3 regions of the Umezawaea sp. genome follow, and region 1 is predicted to be linked to each of the others. Evidence: riboswitches for the same ligand, from Rfam matches in the RefSeq annotation. Region 1 holds a riboswitch; each other region holds the start of a gene.
The links. Region 1 has a riboswitch for glycine ahead of gcvT (glycine cleavage system aminomethyltransferase GcvT). Riboswitches for the same ligand answer to the same signal wherever they lie in the genome.
Positions count from the first base shown of each region.

Region 2: it holds a riboswitch for glycine, as region 1 does, so the genes downstream of both, gcvP (aminomethyl-transferring glycine dehydrogenase) here and gcvT (glycine cleavage system aminomethyltransferase GcvT) in region 1, are expected to answer to the same signal.
Region 3: it holds a riboswitch for glycine, as region 1 does, so the genes downstream of both, gcvH (glycine cleavage system protein GcvH) here and gcvT (glycine cleavage system aminomethyltransferase GcvT) in region 1, are expected to answer to the same signal.

Region 1 is NZ_DBNGPQ010000092.1:33,593-37,580, reverse strand. It holds gene glyA (serine hydroxymethyltransferase) at 1-963, opposite strand, end outside; gene gcvT (glycine cleavage system aminomethyltransferase GcvT) at 984-2,084, opposite strand; glycine riboswitch at 2,202-2,296, opposite strand; glycine riboswitch at 2,297-2,384, opposite strand; gene AC156L_RS20630 (DUF3817 domain-containing protein) at 2,453-2,755, opposite strand; gene AC156L_RS20625 (hypothetical protein) at 2,782-3,138, opposite strand; gene AC156L_RS20620 (helix-turn-helix transcriptional regulator) at 3,247-3,738, opposite strand; gene AC156L_RS20615 (hypothetical protein) at 3,984-3,988, opposite strand, start outside.
Region 2 is NZ_DBNGPQ010000103.1:92,940-96,927, reverse strand. It holds gene gcvP (aminomethyl-transferring glycine dehydrogenase) at 1-2,758, opposite strand, end outside; glycine riboswitch at 2,921-3,016, opposite strand; gene AC156L_RS24335 (MerR family transcriptional regulator) at 3,618-3,988, opposite strand, start outside.
Region 3 is NZ_DBNGPQ010000083.1:39,462-43,449, forward strand. It holds gene AC156L_RS18845 (MFS transporter) at 1-113, shown strand, start outside; gene AC156L_RS18850 (TetR/AcrR family transcriptional regulator) at 125-841, shown strand; gene ald (alanine dehydrogenase) at 865-1,977, opposite strand; glycine riboswitch at 2,209-2,301, shown strand; gene gcvH (glycine cleavage system protein GcvH) at 2,456-2,836, shown strand; gene AC156L_RS18865 (L-serine ammonia-lyase) at 2,836-3,988, shown strand, end outside.

The DNA.
Region 1 (3,988 bases):
CACGTCGGTGCCGCCGGTGAGCACCTTGATGCCCGCGGCGGCGGCGTCGGACTGGACCAGGCGGTTCGCGAGGATCTTCGCGCCCTCGACCGTGCGGCGCTGGCGGTCGGCGAACTCGGGGCTGGCGGCGTGCTTGAACGCGACGGCCTTGCCCGCGATCACGTGCTCCAGCGGGCCGCCCTGCTGGCCGGGGAAGACAGCGGAGTTGATCTTCTTCGCGATGTCCGCGTCGTTGGACAGGATCACGCCGCCGCGCGGACCGCCGAGGGTCTTGTGCGTGGTGGTCGTGGTCACGTGCGCGTGCGGCACGGGGCTCGGGTGCAGACCCGCGGCGACGAGACCGGCGAAGTGGGCCATGTCCACCATCAGGAACGCGCCCACGGAGTCCGCGATCCGGCGGAACTCCGCGAAGTCCAGCTGGCGGGGGTAGGCCGACCAGCCCGCGACGATCAGCTTCGGCTGGTGCTCCTGGGCGAGGCGCTCGACCTCGGCCATGTCGACCAGACCGTCCGAATCGGACACGTGGTAGGGCACCACGTTGTACAGCTTGCCGGAGAAGTTGATCCGCATGCCGTGCGTCAGGTGACCGCCGTGGGCCAGGTCGAGGCCGAGGATCGTGTCGCCGGTGTTCAGCAGCGCGAACATCGCGGCGGCGTTCGCCTGCGCGCCGGAGTGCGGCTGCACGTTGGCGAAGCCCGCGCCGAACAGCTCCTTGATCCGCGCGATGGCGAGCCGCTCGACGACGTCGACGTTCTCGCAGCCGCCGTAGTAGCGGCGGCCGGGGTAGCCCTCGGCGTACTTGTTGGTGAGCACCGATCCCTGCGCTTCGAGGACCGACACCGGGGTGAAGTTCTCCGACGCGATCATCTCCAGCGTGTTCTGCTGGCGGGCGAGCTCGGCGGCGACGGCTTCCGCCACCTCCGGGTCGAACTCCGCGAGGGAGGTGTTGAAGTGGTCCGACATGTGGTCTCCCTTGGGACGGATCAGTTGGCGCGCTTGTAGAACGGCAGTGCGACGACCTCGACGGGCTCCTGCCTGCCCCGGACGTCCACCGCCAGCTTGGTGCCGGGCTCGGCGCTGCCCTTGGCCACGTAGGCCATCGCCACCGAGTACCCGAGCGTCGGGGAGAGGGCCCCGCTGGTGATCTCGCCGACCGCGGCGCCGTCGGCGTCCAGCACGGTGTACCCGTGCCTCGGCGCCCGGCGTCCCTCGGTCTTGAGACCGACGAGCGTGGTGTCCACACCGGACTCCGCGACCTTCGCCAGCGCGTCGCGCCCGACGAAGTCGCCGGGCTTGTCGAGCTTCACGACCCGGCCGAGGTTCGCGTGGTACGGGGTGCGGGAGGTGCTCAGTTCGTTGCCGTACAAGGGCATCCCGGCCTCCAGGCGCAGCGTGTCGCGGCAGCCGAGGCCCGCGGGCTTCAGGCCGTGCTCCTCGCCCGCCTCCAGGAGCGCCGCCCACACGGCGGGCGCGTCGGCCGGTGCCGTGAACAGCTCGAAGCCGTCCTCGCCCGTGTAGCCCGTCCTGGCCAGCAGCACCGGGGTGCCCGCGACCTCGGTCGGGTAGGAGGCGTAGTACTTCACCGTCGCCAGGTCGGTCGGCGTGAGGCCCGCCAGGATCGCGGTGGAGTTCGGCCCCTGCACGGCGAGCAGCGCGTAGTCCGTCGACCGGTCGACCACGGCGGTGTCGAAGCCCTTCGCGCGCTCGACCAGTTCGCCGAACACCAGCGCGGCGTTGGAGGCGTTCGCGACGACGAGGTACTCGGTGTCGCCCAGCCGGTACACGATCAGGTCGTCCAGCACACCGCCGTCGGCCTGGGTGATCATGGTGTAGCGGGCGCGGCCGACGCCGATCGCGGAGCAGTGGCCGACCAGCGCGTGGTCGAGCGCGGCGCCCGCCTCCGGGCCCTCCAGCACGATCTCGCCCATGTGCGTGAGGTCGAACAGCCCCGCCGTCCGGCGGACCGCGTGGTGCTCGGCCAGCTCGCTGTCGTAGCGCAGGGGCATCCGCCAGCCCGCGAAGTCGGTGAACATGGCGCCCAGCGCCTCGTGCTCGGCGTGCAGCGGCGTCCGACGGCTTTCCATCTGGGTGGATCCTCCCTGGTGGGCATGCTCAACGGCCGACCGCGCCGCGGGGGCGACCGGTCGACCGGCGGCGGGCAGTGGGGACACGGTCATCGGCGAGACTCCTCCTGTGAGCGAGCCTCCCCCTCTGTCATGAGCCTGAGAGCTTCGACGCGCGAGCGCGACTTGCACCGTGGGCGAGGCGCACGGGTGCGCCTGCTTTTCAGAGTTGCCTGCGTCGCGCGGTACCGGTGCCTGAGAGATTCCGGGGAGGAGTTGCTCCTTCGGCGCCCCTCGCGGGGACTCTTCCGCGCGCCATCGACGGCCGTGTTCAGTTGATACCGCCAGACGCTATTCGCAGGCCGTGCCGCAGGTCAACAGGGGTCGCCTCACAGGGGGACGCCCTCCCGGACGCGCTCGACCACCTTGCGCTCCGCGTAGAACGACAGGAACGGGATCGTGCCCGCGAGCAGGACCAGGATCGTGCCCTTGATGGACCAGCGGGCCTTGAGCCCGAGGTCGACGGCGATCACCAGGTAGATGGCGTAGAGGAAGCCGTGGACCGGACCGACGAGCTTGATCATGCCGGTCGAGTCGCCCACGTACTTGAAGAGCATGGCCACGACCAGCAGCAACAGGCCCACACCGACCACGTAGGCCATGAACCTGAACCGGTTCAACGCACCGCTCATCGCCCGTCCGACCGCCTTCGTTCCGCTTACCGCTGGTCCCGCGCGTTCAGCTCGGCGAGGTAGCGGTTGTAGACCGCCAGCTCGTCGTCGGTGTCCACGACGGGAGCCCTGACGGCGTCAACGGTAACGACAGGCGCGGGTGCGACCACGGGCGGCTCGGCTTTGCGCTGCGCGTCGAGCTTGCGGATGCGCCAGACCATGAAGGCCGGGAAGAGTCCGAACAGCGGCCACTGCAACACGTAGCCGAGGTTCTGGAAGGTCCCGCTGGCGGATTCGAACCTCGTCCACTGCCACCACGCGAGACCGCAACAGCCCACCAGCGCGACCGCGCACACCAGAGCGATGCCCAGGCGCTGGGGGGTGATGAGAGGACCGCCGGTCACCTCTCCAAACTAGCACCGGCGGTACTGCGGCTGGAGGTCCAGGGCCGGGTGACCCAAGGGTTGGGGCTCCGCTCGGAGCCCACTCCCGTATCCGGACCGCCGACCGTCCTAGGCCACGCCGTCCCGGCGTTGCCGCTGCAACCTGGCGACGCACCACGCTGCCGCACTACCCCGACGCAGGTGCTGGAGCACCGTCATCGGGCCGAGTCGACGACCCAGGTCCGCGGGCAGGAGCCCGGCCACCCGGTAGTCCAGAGCGCGCTGGTCCAACGGGCTGATGCCCGCGTCCCACCACTGCTCCGCCTCGGCGAGGTCGCCCACGAGCTGCCAGTAGCTCGCCGCCGCCTCCAGGAGGACCTCGGGCACCTCGGGTGCCCTCCTCCGCATCGCCGCCACGTACGCGGGGCTGGCCGACTCGACCCGCACCACTCCACGTGGACCACCGTTCGCCCGCTGCGAGGGGATCCCCGGCGACGCGCTGGGTGGTGCCTCCGCCAGCCAGGCGTTCTTGATCCGGTTCACCTCCTGCATCTCGGCGTCGTCCGACCGCTCCGCCGCCCACTGCCTAAGCAGTTCGTCGACTCCGGAGTCCTCGACCATTTATGCCTCCCTGGGGTCGAAGATCAGCCAATGCAGCGCACCGTATTCAAGGGTTCGGCCAACCGCTAGACCCTTGTTTGTCGATAACCCCGTTACCAGGGTGTTATAGGCCCTATTCCACCCATAAGGTCCAACGGTCGAGCCGCCACGTCACCCAGGGTGATGGTACGGAACCGGGTCGCGCGGCCCGCCGGGAAGCGGGCCGCGCAACACCGGTCGAACGGGCCGGGACGGGGCCCCGGCGACTAGC
Region 2 (3,988 bases), on a different contig from region 1:
GGCTGTACGGGTGGTTCCACTCGCGGGCGACGGAGGCCGCGGTGTGCGGCGCGTTGCGCAGCGGGTTGTCGTCGGCGGGCCACTCGCCGGAGGCGACCTGGTCGATCTCGCGGCGGATGGCGATCATCGCGTCGATGAAGCGGTCGATCTCGCCGAGGTCCTCGCTCTCCGTCGGCTCGACCATGAGCGTGCCCGGAACCGGGAACGACATGGTCGGGGCGTGCAGGCCGTAGTCGGCGAGGCGCTTGGCCACGTCGTCGACGGTGACGCCGGTGGCCTTGGTGATGCCGCGCAGGTCGAGGATGCACTCGTGGGCGACGAAGCCGCCCTCGCCGGTGTAGAGGACCGGGTAGTGCTCGTCCAGGCGGCGGGCGACGTAGTTGGCGGCGGCGACCGCGGTCAGGGTGGCGCGGCGGAGGCCGTCGGCGCCCATCATGCGGACGTACGCCCAGGAGATCGGCAGGATCGACGCGGAACCCCACGGGGCGCCGCTGATCGGGCCGACGCCGGTCGCGGGACCGGCCAACGGCTGGAGGGGGTGGTTGGGCAGGTACGGGGCGAGGTGCGAGCGGACGCCGATGGGGCCGACGCCGGGGCCACCGCCGCCGTGCGGGATGCAGAACGTCTTGTGCAGGTTGAGGTGCGAGACGTCCGAGCCGAACTTGCCGTACTGGGCGAGGCCGATGAGGGCGTTGAGGTTCGCGCCGTCGACGTACACCTGGCCGCCCGCGTCGTGCACGAGGGCGCAGACCTCGCGGACGGTGTCCTCGTAGACGCCGTGCGTGGACGGGTAGGTGATCATGATCGCGGCGAGGTCGTCGCGGTGCTCGTCGACGGTCTGGCGCAGGTGGCCGAGGTCGATGTTGCCCTTGTCGTCGCACTTCACCACGACCACGCGCATCCCGGCCATGACGGCGCTGGCGGCGTTGGTGCCGTGGGCGCTGGACGGGATGAGGCAGACGTCGCGGGCCGCTTCGCCGCGCCCGCGGTGGTAGGCGCGGATCGCGAGGAGTCCGGCGAACTCGCCCTGGCTGCCCGCGTTCGGCTGGATGCTGACCGCGTCGTAGCCGGTGACCTCCGCGAGCCAGTCCTCCAGGTCCTTGACCAGTGCCAGCAGGCCTTCGGCGTCCTCGGCCGGGGCGAACGGGTGCAGGTCGGCGAACTCGGGCCAGGTGATGGGCTCCATCTCGGCCGTGGCGTTCAGCTTCATCGTGCAGGAGCCGAGCGGGATCATGCTGCGGTCGAGCGCGACGTCCTTGTCGGACAGCGCGCGCAGGTAGCGCAGCAGCGCCGTCTCCGAGCGGTGCAGGTGGAACACCGGGTGCGTCATGAACTCCGAGGTGCGGCGCAGCTCGGCGGGGATGCCGTCGGCGGTGTCGGCGTCGAGCGCGTCCACGTCCGGCACCTGCACGCCGAAGGCCTGCCACACGTCGACCAGGTTCGCGCGGGTGGTGGTCTCGTCGCACGCGATGGCGACGGTCGAGTCGTCGACCAGTCGGAGGTTGATGCCGAGCGCTCGCGCGGCGTCGACGACCGCTGCCGCGCGCTCGGGCACGTGCGCCTGCACCGTGTCGAAGAACTCGCCGTGCAGGACGTCCACGCCGCCCTCGACCAGGCCGGCGGCCAGCACCGTGGCCATCCGGTGGGCGCGCGTGCCGATGGCCCGCAGGCCGTCGGGGCCGTGGTAGACGCCGTACATCGAGGCGATGACGGCGAGGAGCACCTGCGCGGTGCAGATGTTGGAGGTCGCCTTCTCGCGGCGGATGTGCTGCTCGCGCGTCTGGAGGGCCAGCCGGTAGGCGCGGTTGCCGTCGGCGTCCTCGGACACCCCGACGAGCCTGCCGGGGAGCTGCCGCTCCAGGCCGGTGCGCACGGCCATGTAGCCGGCGTGCGGTCCGCCGAACCCGATCGGCACGCCGAAGCGCTGGGTCGTGCCGACGACGACGTCCGCGCCGATCTCGCCGGGCGGGCGCAGCAGCGTCAGCGCGAGCAGGTCGGCGACGACGACCGCGTTCGCGCCCGCCTTGTGCACCTCGGCGATCACCGACTCGTGGTCGCGGACCACGCCGGACGCACCGGGGTAGGACAGCAGCACGCCGAAGAAGTCTCCGCCCAGGCCGAGTCCTTCGATGCCCTGCGACAGGTCCGCGACGACGATCTCGATGCCCAGCGGCTCGGCCCTGGTCTCGATCACGGCCAGCGTCTGCGGCAGCGTGTCGGCGTCGACCACGAACTTCGTCGACTTCGACTTGCCTGCGCGGCGCACGAGCGTCATCGCCTCGGCGGCGGCGGTGGCCTCGTCCAGCATCGACGCGTTCGACAGCGGCAGCGCCGTCAGGTCGCCCACCATCGTCTGGAAGTTCAGCAGCGCTTCGAGCCGCCCCTGCGAGATCTCCGGCTGGTACGGCGTGTAGGCCGTGTACCAGGCCGGGCTCTCCAGCACGTTGCGGCGGATGACCGGCGGCGTGATCGTCCCGTAGTAGCCGAGGCCGATCATCTGCGTCATCGGCCGGTTGCGCCCGGCCAGCTCGCGCAGCTCGGCCAGCGCCTCGGTCTCGGTGGCGGGCGCGGGCAGGTCGAGCACCAGGTCGCCCTCGCGGATCGACGGCGGGATCGCCCGCTGCGCCAACTCCTCCAGCGAGCCGACACCGATGACATCGAGGATCCGGGCCAGCTCGGCGGGCCGGGGGCCCACGTGGCGGTCGGCGAACGGGGTGCCGTGCTCGAGAGCGGCGAGAGGAATGCGGTCCTGCGTCATGGAAGGCGCCTCCGGCGAGGGTTGGGCTACGGACACACTTCTGCCGTCTGCCCTCCCCCTCTGTCTCCAACCCGCTCGGCGGGCGCCTGAGAGCTTCACCCGGCCGAAACCGGGCTTTCACCGTCGGCGGGACCGAAAAACCGGCCCACTTTCCAGAGGCGTCTATCCCGTGCGGTCCTTGCGCCTGAGAGGTTCCGGGGAGGATTTGCTCCTTCGGCGCCGAACCTCGCCGGGTCCGGACTCTCCCGCACGGGGTCATGCGACTACCGGCCGATCGTACCGCCTGGCACCGCACGGGTAGCGCGGGCGCGACGCGGATCACCGCACGTCACACCCGGACGCGGCGGGACGAGGGGGTGGGCGGGGCGTTGGACGGGGCTCGGCGGCGGCCACCGCGGACGGGCTCACCGGCCGAGGGGCCACCGCGCCCCGGCCTCACCGGCGAGTGCGATGGTCCCCGTGAGCGGGTCCACCGGGCGAGGAGCCGTCGACTCAACCCGACCACGCGGGGCCACAAGAAGCCGTCGGGCTCGACCGCGCGGGGCGACAAGAAGCCCCCGGACTCGACCGGCCCGTACTGGGCCACAAGAAGGCGTCGGGCTCGACCGCGCGAGGTGACGAGGAGCGGCGACGACACTGCTTCCACGAAGCGGAAGGACTCCGGTGCGTCAGCGGACGCGCGACACCGGAGTGGTCGTTCGATTCGTGACGAAACCATCCGCGGTCGACCCGGTCCGGATCGACCGTTCCCCCTGGGACGAGCGGGCCGCGGCGGTGTGGGGAGCCACGGCCGCGGTCGTGAAGACCAGCGGCGTTCGGGCGCTTCCGACACCACCGCGGTCCGACGGGTTCCGGACAGCTAGCCGATGGCCCGGTTGCGCCTGCGCTGGGACAGTTCGTCGTTGCCGACGGCGTCGACCTCCACGCCGTCCGCGCGTTCCGCGGGGAACTCGTGGATGGTGCCGCTGATCTCCCGCATGGCGCCGCTCACCGCGATGCCGAACACGCCCTGACCGCCCTGGAGGAGGTCGACGACCTCCTCGGGGGACGTGCACTCGTAGACCGTCGTGCCGTCGCTGAACAACGTGATCCTGGCCAGGTCCTGCACGCCGCGCTTGCGGAGGTGGTCTACCGCGACCCTGATGTTCTGCAACGAGACACCGGTGTCCAGCAGCCGCTTCACCACCTTGAGGACGAGGATGTCCTTGAACGAGTACAGCCGCTGGCTGC
Region 3 (3,988 bases), on a different contig from region 1:
TGTCGGGGATGTCGGTCAGCCTCGTCGTCGGCGCGTGCGCGGCCCTGCTCGGCGGTGTCCTGTCCGGGCTCCTGCTGCGGCGGACGGATCGGCCGCACCCGGTGGCCGCCTAGGATCCACTCCCGTGGCGGACAAGACGCGGGACCCCGTGCTCGACAGCGTGTGGCTGGCGGAGCGCAGGCCCGCGTCCGCCGGGCACGTGGCGCTGAGCCGGGAGGCGATCGTGCGCGCCGCCGTCGAGGAACTGGACGCGCACGGGCTCGCGGCGCTGTCCATGCGCAAGCTCGCGACCCGGCTCGGCGTGGCCCCGATGTCGTTGTACTGGCACGTGCCGACCAAGGACGCCGTGCTGGAGCTGGCGCTGGACGAGGTGCTCGGCGAGGTGGGCCCGCCGGACCTCGACCGCGCGTGGACCGACGCGCTGCGGGGCCTGATGAGTCACTTCCGGCAGCTGTTCCACCGCCACACGTGGCTCCCGCACCTCCAGGGGCTCTACCCGAACATCGGGCCGAACGCGGTAGGGCTGGCGGAGTCGGTGCTGGCGGTGCTGGTGGGCACCGGGCTCTCGCAGGTCGAGTCGAGCCGCGCGGCCAGCACCCTGATGAGCTTCGTGACCGGCTTCGCGTCCTCCGAGGTGCGGTGGGCCGAGCAGTCGTCCCCCGCCGGGCAGCCCGACCCGGCGTGGATCGCGGTGCTGGTCGAGCGGTACCGCGAGCGCTTCCCGCTGTTCACGAGCCAGTTCGTCCTGACGGAGCTGTGGGAGGCCGACGCGCAGTTCGACCACGGCCTCGACTGCGTGCTCGCGGGTCTGGAAACGCGAACCGGGCAGCCGCACAGGTAGCTGCCCGGCCCGTCCCGCAGTGGTCAGACGACCTGGTCGAGGGGGGTGTGCGGGAGCGCGAGCGCCTCCGCCACCGGGAGGTTGACGAGCTGGCCGGCGTGCACGTTCAGGCCCGGCGCGAGGGAGGCGTCGGCGCGCAGCGCGGGCTGCCAGCCCTTGTCGGCCAGCGCGACCGCGTACGGCAGCGTCACGTTCGTGAGCGCGTAGGTCGAGGTGCGCGGCACGGCGCCGGGCATGTTCGCGACGCAGTAGAAGACGGACTCGTGGACCTGGAAGGTCGGGTCCGCGTGGGTCGTGGGGCGCGAGTCGGCGAAGCAGCCGCCCTGGTCGATCGCGATGTCGACGAGCACCGAACCGGGCTTCATCCGCGCGACCAGGTCGTTGCTGACCAGCTTCGGTGCCTTGGCGCCGGGCACGAGCACCGCGCCGATGACCATGTCGGCCTCGCGCACGGCCTGCTCGACCGCGTAGGCGTTGGAGGCGATCGTGCGGAGCTTGCCGCCGAACTGGGCGTCGACCTGCCGCAGGCGGTCCACGTTCGTGTCGAGGATCTGCACGTCGGCGCCCATGCCGACGGCGATCGTCGCGGCGTTCACCCCCGCCACGCCGCCGCCGATGACGACGACCCGCGCGGGGGCCACACCGGGCACGCCGCCGGGCAGCACGCCCCGGCCGCCGGAGGGCTTCATCAGCGCGAACGCGCCGACCTGCGGGGCGAGGCGGCCCGCGACCTCGGACATCGGGGCCAGCAGCGGCAGGGCGCCGTTCGCGGTCTGCACCGTCTCGTACGCGATGGCCGTCGTGCCGGACGCGATCAGCGCCTCGGTCAGCGGCAGGTCGGCGGCCAGGTGCAGGTAGGTGAACAGCACCTGCCCGGCGCGCAGCCGGTGGTACTCCGCCGCGACGGGCTCCTTGACCTTGAGCACCAGCTCACCCTCGGCCCACACCTCGTCCGCCGAGGCCAGCACCTTCGCGCCCGCCGCCTCGTACTCGGCGTCGGTGATGGCGGAACCCAGACCCGCGCCCGCCTCGACGAACACGTCGTGGCCGCGGCTGGTCAGCTCGTGGGCACCGGCGGGGGTCAGCGCGACGCGGTACTCGTGGTTCTTGACCTCGCGGGGAACGGCGATCCGCACGGTGACTCCTTCGACCTCGGAGAGCGGGAGCTGGGCTGCTGGTTCAAAGGTCCGGCATGCCCAGCACGCTGTCATCGTGTTCGCGGCACTACCGCGTAGGGGTCGGTTTGTGCGCGTGGCACAACGAGATCGGGTTTCGCCGTCCGTGCGCGCGTTGACACCCGATCTGCGGCCACATAGCTTTCAGCACGTTCGCCAACTGAAGAACGGCCGGGGCGCCCTCGCGGCGCCGCAACCCGAGCGGGAGAGTCCCCGGCAGTCGCCGGGGCGCCGAAGGAGCAAGTACCCCGCACACTCTCAGGCAACGAGAACCGCTCGGGCGAGGCGACTCTGGAAAGCGCGCTCCGGGCGCGCACCCACGGTGCAAGCCGCGTTCGCGCGGTGAAGCTCTCAGGTCCCATGACAGAGGGGGAGTCGGACCGACCCCAAGGTCGGCGCGGTTGTCGCGCGCCTGCCCCGAGCCCCGTGGAGTGCCGCTGTGGACCACCCCGAACACCTGCTCTACACCCCCGAACACGAATGGGTCGACTGGACGCCCGGCACGCAGGAGCCGGTCACGGTCGGCATCACGTCCTACGCCGCCGAGTCGCTGGGCGACCTGGTCTTCGTGCAGCTGCCCGAGGTCGGCGAGCGCGTCACGTCCGGCGACGTGTGCGGCGAGCTGGAGTCGACAAAGTCGGTCAGCGACCTGTACGCGCCGGTCAGCGGTGAGGTCGTGGAGGTCAACGGGGGCGTCGTCGACGACCCGGCGCTGATCAACTCCGACCCGTACGCGGCCGGGTGGCTGTTCAAGGTCCGGGTCGAGAACGCCGAGGGTCTCCTCACCGCCGCGAAGTACGTGGAACTGACGGGCAGCTGATGGCGATCAGCGTCTTCGACCTGTTCTCCGTCGGCATCGGACCCTCCAGCTCGCACACCGTCGGCCCGATGCGCGCCGCGTCGATGTTCGTCGACCGGCTGCGCTCGCGCGGCCTGCTGGACGGCGCGACGCGCGTGCACGCGGAGCTGTTCGGCTCGCTCGGCGCGACCGGCCACGGTCACGGCAGCCCCAAGGCGGTGCTGCTGGGCCTGGAGGGGTGCAGGCCCGAGGAGGTCGACCCGGCGGCGGCCGACGAGCGGTTCGAGGAGATCAAGCGGACCGGGCGGCTGAGGCTGGGCGGCGCGCACGAGATCGCCTTCGTCCACGACAAGCACCTCGTCATGCACCGCCGCAAGTCGCTTCCCGTGCACCCCAACGGGATGCGCTTCGAGGCGTTCTCGGACGACGGGTCCCTCGACCACGCCGTGTACTACTCGGTCGGCGGCGGGTTCGTCGTGGACGAGCACGCCAGCGGCGCGGACAAGATCAAGGCCGACGACACCCCGTTGGCCCACCCGTTCCTCACCGGCGACCAGTTGTTGGCCCGCACCAGGGAAACCGGGCTGTCCATCAGCTCGGTGATGCTGGAGAACGAGCAGTCGTGGCGCGGCGAGGGCGAGATCCGCTCCGGGCTCCTGCGGATCTGGCACGTCATGCAGGAGTGCGTCGAACGCGGCTGCACCGAGCACGGCATCCTGCCCGGCGGCCTGAAGGTGCGCCGCCGCGCCGCCGAGATGCGCAAGGCGTTGGCGGGCGAGCACTTCGCCACCGACCCGCTGCGCGTCATGGACTGGGTGACGCTGTTCGCGCTGGCCGTCAACGAGGAGAACGCCGCGGGCGGGCGCGTGGTCACCGCGCCCACCAACGGCGCGGCGGGCATCGTTCCCGCCGTCCTGCACTACTACACCCGTTTCGTGCCGGGCGCTTCCGATGACGGCGTGGTCCGCTTCCTGCTCACCGCGGGCGCGGTCGGCGTGCTGTTCAAGGAGAACGCGTCCATCTCCGGGGCCGAGGTCGGCTGCCAGGGCGAGGTCGGCTCGGCCTGCTCGATGGCCGCGGCCGGGCTCGCCGAGGTCCTCGGCGGCACGCCCGAGCAGGTGGAGAACGCCGCCGAGATCGCCATGGAGCACAACCTGGGCCTCACCTGCGACC